Regions from separate parts of the Stenotrophomonas sp. a6 genome, predicted to be linked through region 1. Evidence: riboswitches for the same ligand, from Rfam matches in the RefSeq annotation. Region 1 holds a riboswitch; the other holds the start of a gene.
The links. Region 1 has a riboswitch for glycine ahead of Q9Q79_RS18165 (trimeric intracellular cation channel family protein). Riboswitches for the same ligand answer to the same signal wherever they lie in the genome.

Region 2: linked by a shared signal. The riboswitch ahead of gcvP (aminomethyl-transferring glycine dehydrogenase) and the one ahead of Q9Q79_RS18165 (trimeric intracellular cation channel family protein) in region 1 are both predicted to bind glycine.

What each region holds. Positions count from the first base shown of each region.
Region 1 covers NZ_CP133161.1:3,959,957-3,964,163, reverse strand. The annotation lists gene Q9Q79_RS18170 (3-deoxy-7-phosphoheptulonate synthase) at 1-869, shown strand, start outside; gene Q9Q79_RS18165 (trimeric intracellular cation channel family protein) at 1,038-1,655, opposite strand; glycine riboswitch at 1,740-1,843, opposite strand; glycine riboswitch at 1,857-1,946, opposite strand; gene Q9Q79_RS18160 (GIY-YIG nuclease family protein) at 1,987-2,262, shown strand; gene Q9Q79_RS18155 (nuclear transport factor 2 family protein) at 2,334-2,765, shown strand; gene Q9Q79_RS18150 (hypothetical protein) at 2,771-3,226, shown strand; gene Q9Q79_RS18145 (NAD(P)/FAD-dependent oxidoreductase) at 3,318-4,207, opposite strand, start outside.
Region 2 covers NZ_CP133161.1:3,279,712-3,283,918, reverse strand. The annotation lists gene gcvP (aminomethyl-transferring glycine dehydrogenase) at 1-1,772, opposite strand, end outside; glycine riboswitch at 1,835-1,937, opposite strand; gene Q9Q79_RS15185 (multidrug effflux MFS transporter) at 2,237-3,463, shown strand; gene Q9Q79_RS15180 (siderophore-interacting protein) at 3,604-4,207, shown strand, end outside.

The DNA of each region.
Region 1 (4,207 bases):
CCATCGAGTACGCCCAGCGCCTGAAGCCGCTGCGTGACGCGCTGGCCGGGGAACTTGAAATCGTGATGCGCGTGTACTTCGAGAAGCCGCGCACCACGGTGGGCTGGAAGGGCCTGATCAACGACCCGGACCTGGATGGCAGCTTCAGGATCGACAAGGGCCTGCGCATCGCCCGTGGCCTGCTGCGCGACATCAACAAGCTCGGCCTGCCGGCCGGTGTCGAGTTCCTCGACGTGATCTCGCCGCAGTACATCGCCGATCTGGTGGCCTGGGGCGCCATTGGTGCGCGCACCACCGAAAGCCAGGTGCACCGCGAACTGGCCTCGGGGCTGTCGTGCCCGGTCGGCTTCAAGAACGGCACCGATGGCAACGTGAAGATCGCCGCCGACGCGGTGGGTGCGGCCTCCAATCCGCATCACTTCCTGTCGGTCACCAAGCAGGGCGGCACCGCCATCGTGTCGACCACTGGCAACCCGGATTGCCATGTGATCCTGCGCGGCGGCAAGCAGCCGAACTACGATGCAGGCAGTATCGCCGAGGCCTGCCAGGCGCTGGCCAAGGCCAAGCTGCCGACGCGCCTGATGATCGACGCCAGCCATGCCAACAGCCTGAAGAACCCGGACAACCAGCCGAAGGTGATCGAGGACATCGCCGTTCAGTTGGAAGACGGTGAACAGCGCATCGTCGGTGTGATGATCGAGAGCCATCTGGTCGGTGGTCGCCAGGAACTGGTGGAAGGCCAACCGCTGGTCTACGGGCAGAGCATCACCGATGGCTGCATCGACTGGGACACCACCGTGACGGTGCTGGAGCGACTGGCCGCGGCCGTGCGCGCCCGTCGCGACGTGAAGGTGTCCGAAGCCGCTTGAGTGCGGCACGTGTGTGGATGGCGGCCAGCGCCTGCGGGGGTGCGGCCGCGATCAGGGCCGGTCGGAGTTGGAGACCGGCCCATCTGCACCGGCGATGCGCCTGGCGCTGCGCATGAGCGACAGCGCCAGGTACATCGCCGGGGTGGTGCGGATTCGGCCGCGCGAACCTCAATGCACTTCGTCGTGGTACACGAACTTCGGCATTTCCCAGCGGTAGTGGATCGCCAGCAGGCGCAGCGCGAAGCCGCCGCCGAGGCAGCACAGGATCGCGGTGGCGTCGGCCACGCCCCAGTGCAGCAGCAACAGGTAGGCCGCGCCGGTCAGCAGCGCGATGATCGCGTACAGCTCCTTCTGGAAGATCAGCGGCACCTCGTTGCAGAGGATGTCGCGCAGCACGCCGCCGAACGCGCCGGTCAGCATGCCGGCGATCAGCACGATCGGCATCGCATGGCCGGCTTCGCGCGCGATCGAGCAGCCGATCAGGGTGAAGGCGATCAGGCCCAGCCCGTCGAGGACCAGGAAGGTGCGGCGGAAGTGGTGCATCCAGCGTGCGACCCAGGTGGCGATCAGCGCCGCGCACACGGTGAAGCCCAGGTACTCGGGATGCTTCACCCAGCCCAGCGGGTAGTGGCCGAGCAGGATGTCGCGCAGTGAACCACCGCCGAGGGCGGTGACGCAGGCGATCATGACCACGCCGAACAGGTCCATGCGGCGGCGGCCGGCAGAAAGTGCGCCGGTCATGGCTTCGGCGGAAATGGCGATCAGGTAGATGATGGACAGCAACATGGGGCAGGCTCCGGGCGCGGTGGGGCCGGCCATGCGCGGACGCCGCCATTGCCTGCGCAATGACGGAATGACGATGACCGGTGCCGCTCCCGCTGTCCTTTTGCCTGAGAGTTCAGCGGCATGGGCCGCGTGCCCCTTCGGCGGATCGTCCCGGGCATGCCCGGTGACCTCTCTCCAGCTCGGCGAGTCGAATGCATGGTTGGTGGGATTCCAGCCCACCGGCCTGAGCGATCATGGGAGCCTGCGCCTTCGGCGGGCGCCAGCGCGGCGCCTCTCTCCTGCATTCGGGCGCCAGTATATCCGCTGCAGTGCAGCACGGCATAATCCGGGCATGGCCCCGTCCCTCCGCCCGTGGTTCCTGTACCTGCTCGAATGTCGCGATGGCAGCTATTACGCCGGCATCAGCACCGACGTGGACGCGCGTTTCGCCGCCCATCAGGCTGGCAAGGGCGCGCGCTACACCCGGGCCCGGCCGCCGCTGCGGGTGCTGGCCGTGCGCGAGTACCCGGACCGGGCCGCCGCCTCGCGGGCCGAATGGCAGCTCAAGCAGCAGCCGCGCGAACGCAAGCTGGCCTGGCTGCAGGCGGTGGATGCTGGGTCCCTGTAGATCCATGGCATACATGGATGCCTCTGTGCCGCCATGCGATGATCGCCCAGCCCTCAGCGCTGGAGACCCGGATGTCCACCGTCGCCCTGTTGTTCGCTCTCTCCGCGTCAACCAGTCCCGCTGCCGACCCGGCCACCCTCGCGGCCATCGAAGCCACCTGCCATGACTACGTCGACGGCCAGCTGGAGGCCGACCCGCAGCGCGTCGCCCGCTCCCTGCACCCGGACCTGGCCAAGCGCGCGGTCCTCGGCGATACGCCCGACGAGCGGCTGGGCCTGCGCCGCATGTCGAAGGAAGAACTGGTCGCGCTGACGAAGCAGGGCGCGCTGAAAACCCCGAAGGATCAATGGGACCGCCGCTGCACGGTGCTGGACGTGACCGGCAATGCCGCCTCGGTGCGATTGGAAACGCCGTGGTTCGTCGATTACTTCCACATGGGGCGCTTCGACCAGCGCTGGGTCATCGTCAACGCGTTGTGGTACCCGAAACCGAAGGCGAAGTGAGCACGATGCGTGCCGCCGGTAAGGCATGGGTCTCCGTCGTCGTACTGGCCGCCGGCATCGCACTGCTGCCTGGCCTGCTGTACCTGCTCGGGCTTGCCCTGGTGGGCGGTTGGCCGAAGCCAGCAGACCGTGCGCCCAGTGGTGTGGCTGCGTGCAGCAGTGAACCGCGAACAGGATTTCAGCCGATGAATCCCTGGAGTTTCGCCGCGCAGTTCTTCGACGACGACGCGATGAAGAAGAAGGTGCCAGAGGTGGAACGGGAGGCGTTCTGGATTGCCCGCCGCCATCTTTGGCGGCAGCCACGGCACGACATGCTGCGCTGGCATCTGAGCAGCACGGCACTGACGATCTGGATTACCCGCAACTGGAGTGCCGCGCAGATTGCCGACACCGCAAGGAAGGAGGACTTCTGCCGCGCATGGTCGAAACGGCGGGCGCCCGGCGGCCCGATGAAGCGGTAGATCCACGCCATGCATGGATGATGTTGACGGAGTCAGAGCCCTTTCCTGCGGAAAGGGATCGGACCGCGTGGCAGCCGGCCAGCGGCGGGCACTACCGCCTCGGTCGCCGGTCTTCCTGGTCATCGCCGAAGATGATGCGTGCGCTGCGCTGGTAGCTCCAGTACGCCACGGCCCAGTTCAGCAGCACCACGATGCGGTTGCGGAAGCCGATCAGGAAGAACACGTGCGCGGCCAGCCAGAACCACCAGGCCAGCACGCCCGACAGCTGCAGCCGCCCCAGGTGCACGATCGCGGCCATGCGACCGATGGTGGCCAGGTTGCCGTAGTCGGCGTACTTGAACGGGCCGGGCTCGGGCTTGCCGTGCAGGCGTGCGCGGATCACCTCGGCCACGTATTTGCCCATCTGCTTGGCAGCGGGTGCCACGCCGGGTACCGGCTTGCCGTCGGCCTGGCTCAGTGCGGCCAGGTCACCGGCCACGAACAGCTCCGGGTGATCGGGCAGGGTCAGGTCCGGTTGCACCGGCACGCGGCCGGCGCGGTCCAGCGGCACGTCCAGCGTGCGCGCCAGCGGTGAAGCGGCCACGCCGGCGGCCCAGACCACGGTGCGGGCCGGTACGAACTGGTCACCGAGCGTGAAGCCCTGGCTGTCGATGTCGCTCACCGGGGTACCGGTCAGCACTTCCACGCCCAGCTTTTCCAGCTGGCGGCGTGCTTTCAGCGAAAGTACTTCCGGGAACGAGGACAGCACGCGCGGGCCGGCCTCGACCAGCCGCACCTTGGCGCTGGCCGGGTCGATGTGGCGGAATTCGTTGCGCAACGTATGCCGCGCGATCTCGGCCAGGGTGCCGGCCAGTTCAACACCGGTGGGACCGCCACCGACCACCGCGAAGCTCAGCCATGCGGCCTTCTTCGCCGGGTCCGGTTCCGCCTCGGCGCGCTCGAACGCCAGCAGCAGCTTGCGGCGCAGCGCGATCGCATCGT
Region 2 (4,207 bases), 680 kb from region 1:
ATGTCGCGGTGGCCTTCGCCGCGCGAGCGGTGGTAGGCGCGGATCGCCAGCAGGCCGGCGTACTCGCCCTGTGCGCCGGAGTTCGGCTGCAGGCTGACCGCGTCGTAGCCGGTGCATTCGACCAGCATCGCTTCCAGCGTGTCGATCAGTTCCTTGTAGCCCAGCGCCTGGTCGGCCGGCACCAGCGGGTGGATCTGCGAGAACTCCGGCCAGGTCACCGGGATCATCTCGGCGGTGGCGTTGAGCTTCATGGTGCACGAACCCAGCGGGATCATCGTGCGGTCCATCGCCAGGTCCTTGTCGGCCAGCGAACGCAGGTAACGCAGCAGTTCGTGCTCGCTGTGGTGGGTGTTGAACACCGGGTGGGTCAGGAACGCGGACTGGCGCAGCAGGCCGGCCGGCAGCGCGTCGGCGGTGCTGGCATCCAGCGCGTCGACGTCCAGCGAGGCACCGAACACCGCAGCCACGGCGACGATGTCGGCGCGGGTGGTGGTCTCGTCCAGGCTGATGCCGACCGAGTCGCTGTCGATCGCGCGCAGGTTGTAACCGGCGGCGCGTGCCTTGGCATGGATTTCATCGGCATGCACGCCGGTGACGTGCAGGGTGTCGAAGAAGTCGCCACCGACCTGCACGCCGGCATTGCGCAGCGCTGCGGCCAGGATCGAGGCCAGGCGGTGCGTGCGGCGGGCAATGCGGGTCAGGCCTTCCGGGCCGTGGTAAACGGCGTACATCGAGGCCATCACCGCCAGCAGCACCTGCGCGGTACAGATGTTGGAGGTGGCCTTCTCGCGGCGGATGTGCTGTTCGCGGGTCTGCAGGGTCAGGCGGTAGGCCGGGTTGCCCTGGGCATCGATCGAAACGCCGATCAGGCGGCCCGGCATCGAGCGCTTGTAGGCGTCACGGCAGGCCATGAAGGCGGCGTGCGGGCCACCGAAGCCGAACGGCACGCCGAAACGCTGGCTGTTGCCGACCACGATGTCCGCGCCCCATTCGCCCGGGGCAGCCAGCAGGGTCAGGGCCAGCAGGTCGGTGGCCACGGCCACCAGGCCGCCGCGTGCGTGCACGGCATCGACCAGCGCCTTGTAGTCGCCGACCTGGCCGAAGGTGTCCGGATACTGCAGCAGCAGGCCGAACGCTTCCGCTTCCAGTGCTTCGGCCGGGGTGCCGACGCGCAGCACGATGCCCATGGGCTCGGCGCGGGTACGCAGCAGTTCCAGGGTCTGCGGGTGCACGGCGTCGTGCACGAAGAAGGTGTCCGACTTCGACTTGGCCGAACGCTTGGCCAGGGTCATCGCTTCGGCGGCGGCGGTGGCTTCGTCCAGCAGCGAGGCGTTGGCGATTTCCATGCCGGTCAGGTCGGCGCACAGGGTCTGGAAGTTGATCAGCGCTTCCATGCGGCCCTGCGAGATTTCCGCCTGGTACGGGGTGTAGGCGGTGTACCACGCCGGGTTTTCCAGGATGTTGCGCAGGATCACGTTCGGCGTGTGGGTACCGTAGTAACCCTGGCCGATGAAGCTGCGCAGCACGGTGTTCTTGTCGGCGATCGCACGGATCTTCGCCAGTGCCTGCACTTCGGTCATCGACTCCGGCAGTGCCAGCGGTGCCGGCGACTTGATCTTGGCCGGCACGATGGCGTCGGTCATCGCATCCAGCGACGCGTGGCCGACGACGTCGAGCATCTGCGCGATCTCGGCGTCGTTGGGGCCGATGTGGCGCTCGACGAACGCGTTGTGGTGCTCGAGCTCACGCAGGGAAGGGGTGTTCTGGGACATGGCGAAGGATCCGTCAGGAAAGGGCACACGCACGGGCACAAGCCGCCGGTCGGCGGTCTGCGGGGCGCCCCTCTGTCCTTTTGCCTGAGAGTTTAAAAGCGCGGCGGACCGCAGCTTCGTGCCCCTTCGGCGCCGGATCGAACCGGTCTCTCCAGAGTTGTGTTACGGGTGGTATCGGGCCTGAGCGATTACGGGCGTTGCGCCTTCGGCAGCGGTGTTCCGCTTCTCCCACCGTGTTGCCCGCCGATTATAGCCCGTTGCGGGCGCGGCGGCCGCCTTCGGACCTGGCGGCCGCGCCTGAATGGCCGATGGCCCGTCCGTGCGTTTTGTGCACTGCTGCATGGCATCAGGCGCATTCCCCACCTATGATGGGCGGATACCCGAATTCATCTGGCGCCGTCCCTGCTGCAGGGGACCGGCGCCCGCCGTGCGTGCCGCGCATGGCCCTGCCGGACGCCTTTCCCATGACCGCCGCTGTTGCTCCCTCCACCCGCCGCATGGCCCTGCTGCTCGCCGGCCTGGCCATGTTCGGTCCGTTCTCGATCGACACCATCTTCCCCGCGTTCCCGCAGCTGGCCCAGCGCCTGGCGGTGGACGAGGTGGCGGTGCAGCAGACCATCAGCGTGTACCTGCTGTTCTACGGCCTGATGAGCCTTGCGCACGGCCCGCTGTCCGATGCCTGGGGCCGCAAGCGGGTGATCCTCGGTGGCCTGGTGGTGTTCGTCGGCGCTTCGGTCGGCTGCGCGCTGTCCACCGACCTGACCACGCTGCTGGCGTTCCGCGCGCTGCAGGGCCTGTCAGCGGGCGTCGGCATGATCGTCGGCCGCGCGGTGATCCGCGACCTGTACCACGGCCACGACGCGCAGCGCCTGATGAGCCAGGTGTCGATGCTGTTCGGCATCGCTCCGGCCATCGCACCGATCATCGGCGGCTGGATCCTGCTCAGCGGCGCCGGCTGGCCACTGATTTTCTGGTTCCTGGTGGTGTTTGCGCTGCTCCTGCTGGCGGCCACTGCACGCTACCTGCCGGAAACCCATCCGGTGGAGGCACGGGTGCCGTTGTCGCCGCGCGTGCTGCTGCGTGATTACGTGCGCATCGGTTTCAACCCGCGGTTCCTGCGCCTGGCGCTGGCCGGCAGCATCGGTTTCGGCGGCATTTTCCTGTACATCTCCTCGGCGCCGGTGTTCGTGATGCAGCACCTGCATCTGGGCGAGGGTGGTTTTGCCTGGCTGTTCATCCCCACCATCGGCGGCATGACCACCGGCTCGTTCCTGTCCGGGCGCATGGCCGGGCACACCACGCCCACCCGCCAGGTGTCCATTGGTTTCGGCCTGTGTGCGCTGTCGGTGCTGCTGAATGTCGGCTACGTGGCGCTGTCGCCGCAGTTCGTGCTGCCGTGGGCGGTGCTGCCGATCTTCCTGGGCGGCATGGGCATGGCATTGATCTTCCCGATCCTGGCGCTGGCGGTGCTGGACATGTACCCGCACCAGCGCGGCCTGGCCTCGTCGCTGCAGGCCTTCGTGCAACTGATGATCAGCACGGTGGTGGCCGGCGTGGTGTCGCCGCTGCTCAGCGCCAGCCCGCTGCACCTGGCGCTGGGGCAGGCCGCGTTCTTCGCCGCCGGCTTCGTGTTCTGGTACTGGGAACACCAGCGTGAACGCGCGGCACAGGCGGCCTGCACGGGCCATTGAGCAGCGCGCAGGGGTAGGGCCGGCCGCTTTGCCCGCAACGCTTGCGAAGAGGAACGACCGGACTAGGCTGGGCACTCCAGCCAGCCGGTGCGTGGATGCACGACAGCCAGCCAATCCGATGTCGTTGCATGAGGTTCCCCATGGCTGCGCAGCAGACCTACCGCCTGTTCGAGGTGGCGCTGAAGGAGCGCCGCGTTCTTTCCCCTTCCCTGGACCGCATGGTGTTCACCGGTGCCGACGTGGCGCGGATGAAGACCGAAGGCCCTGACCAGCGCATCAAGGTGTTCTTCCCCTTGCCCGGCCAGGAGGTGCCGCAGGTCCCCAGCGGTGAAGACTGGTACCCACGCTACCGGGCCCTGCCGGATGACAAGCGCCCGCCGATGCGTACCTACACCATCCGCCAGTTGCGCGCCGAGCAGGGCGAGGTCGACGTCGATTTCGTCATCCATGGCGAAACCGGCCCCGCCTCGCGCTGGGCCATGCACGCCCGCCCTGGCGACCGCGTGGTGCTGCTGGCCCCGGACGCCGACTGTGCCGGGAGCAGCGAGGGCTGGGAGTGGAAGCCACCGGCCGGTGTCGGCCAGGTGCTGCTGGTGGCCGATGAAACCGCGTTGCCTGCGGTGGCCGGCATCCTCGAGGAACTGGCGGCCATGGTCGACCCACCGCGCACGCTGGCGCTGCTGGAGGTGGCGCAGGCCGGTGATGCGGTGCACCTGAAGGCGCCCTCCAGCGCCGAGCTGGTCT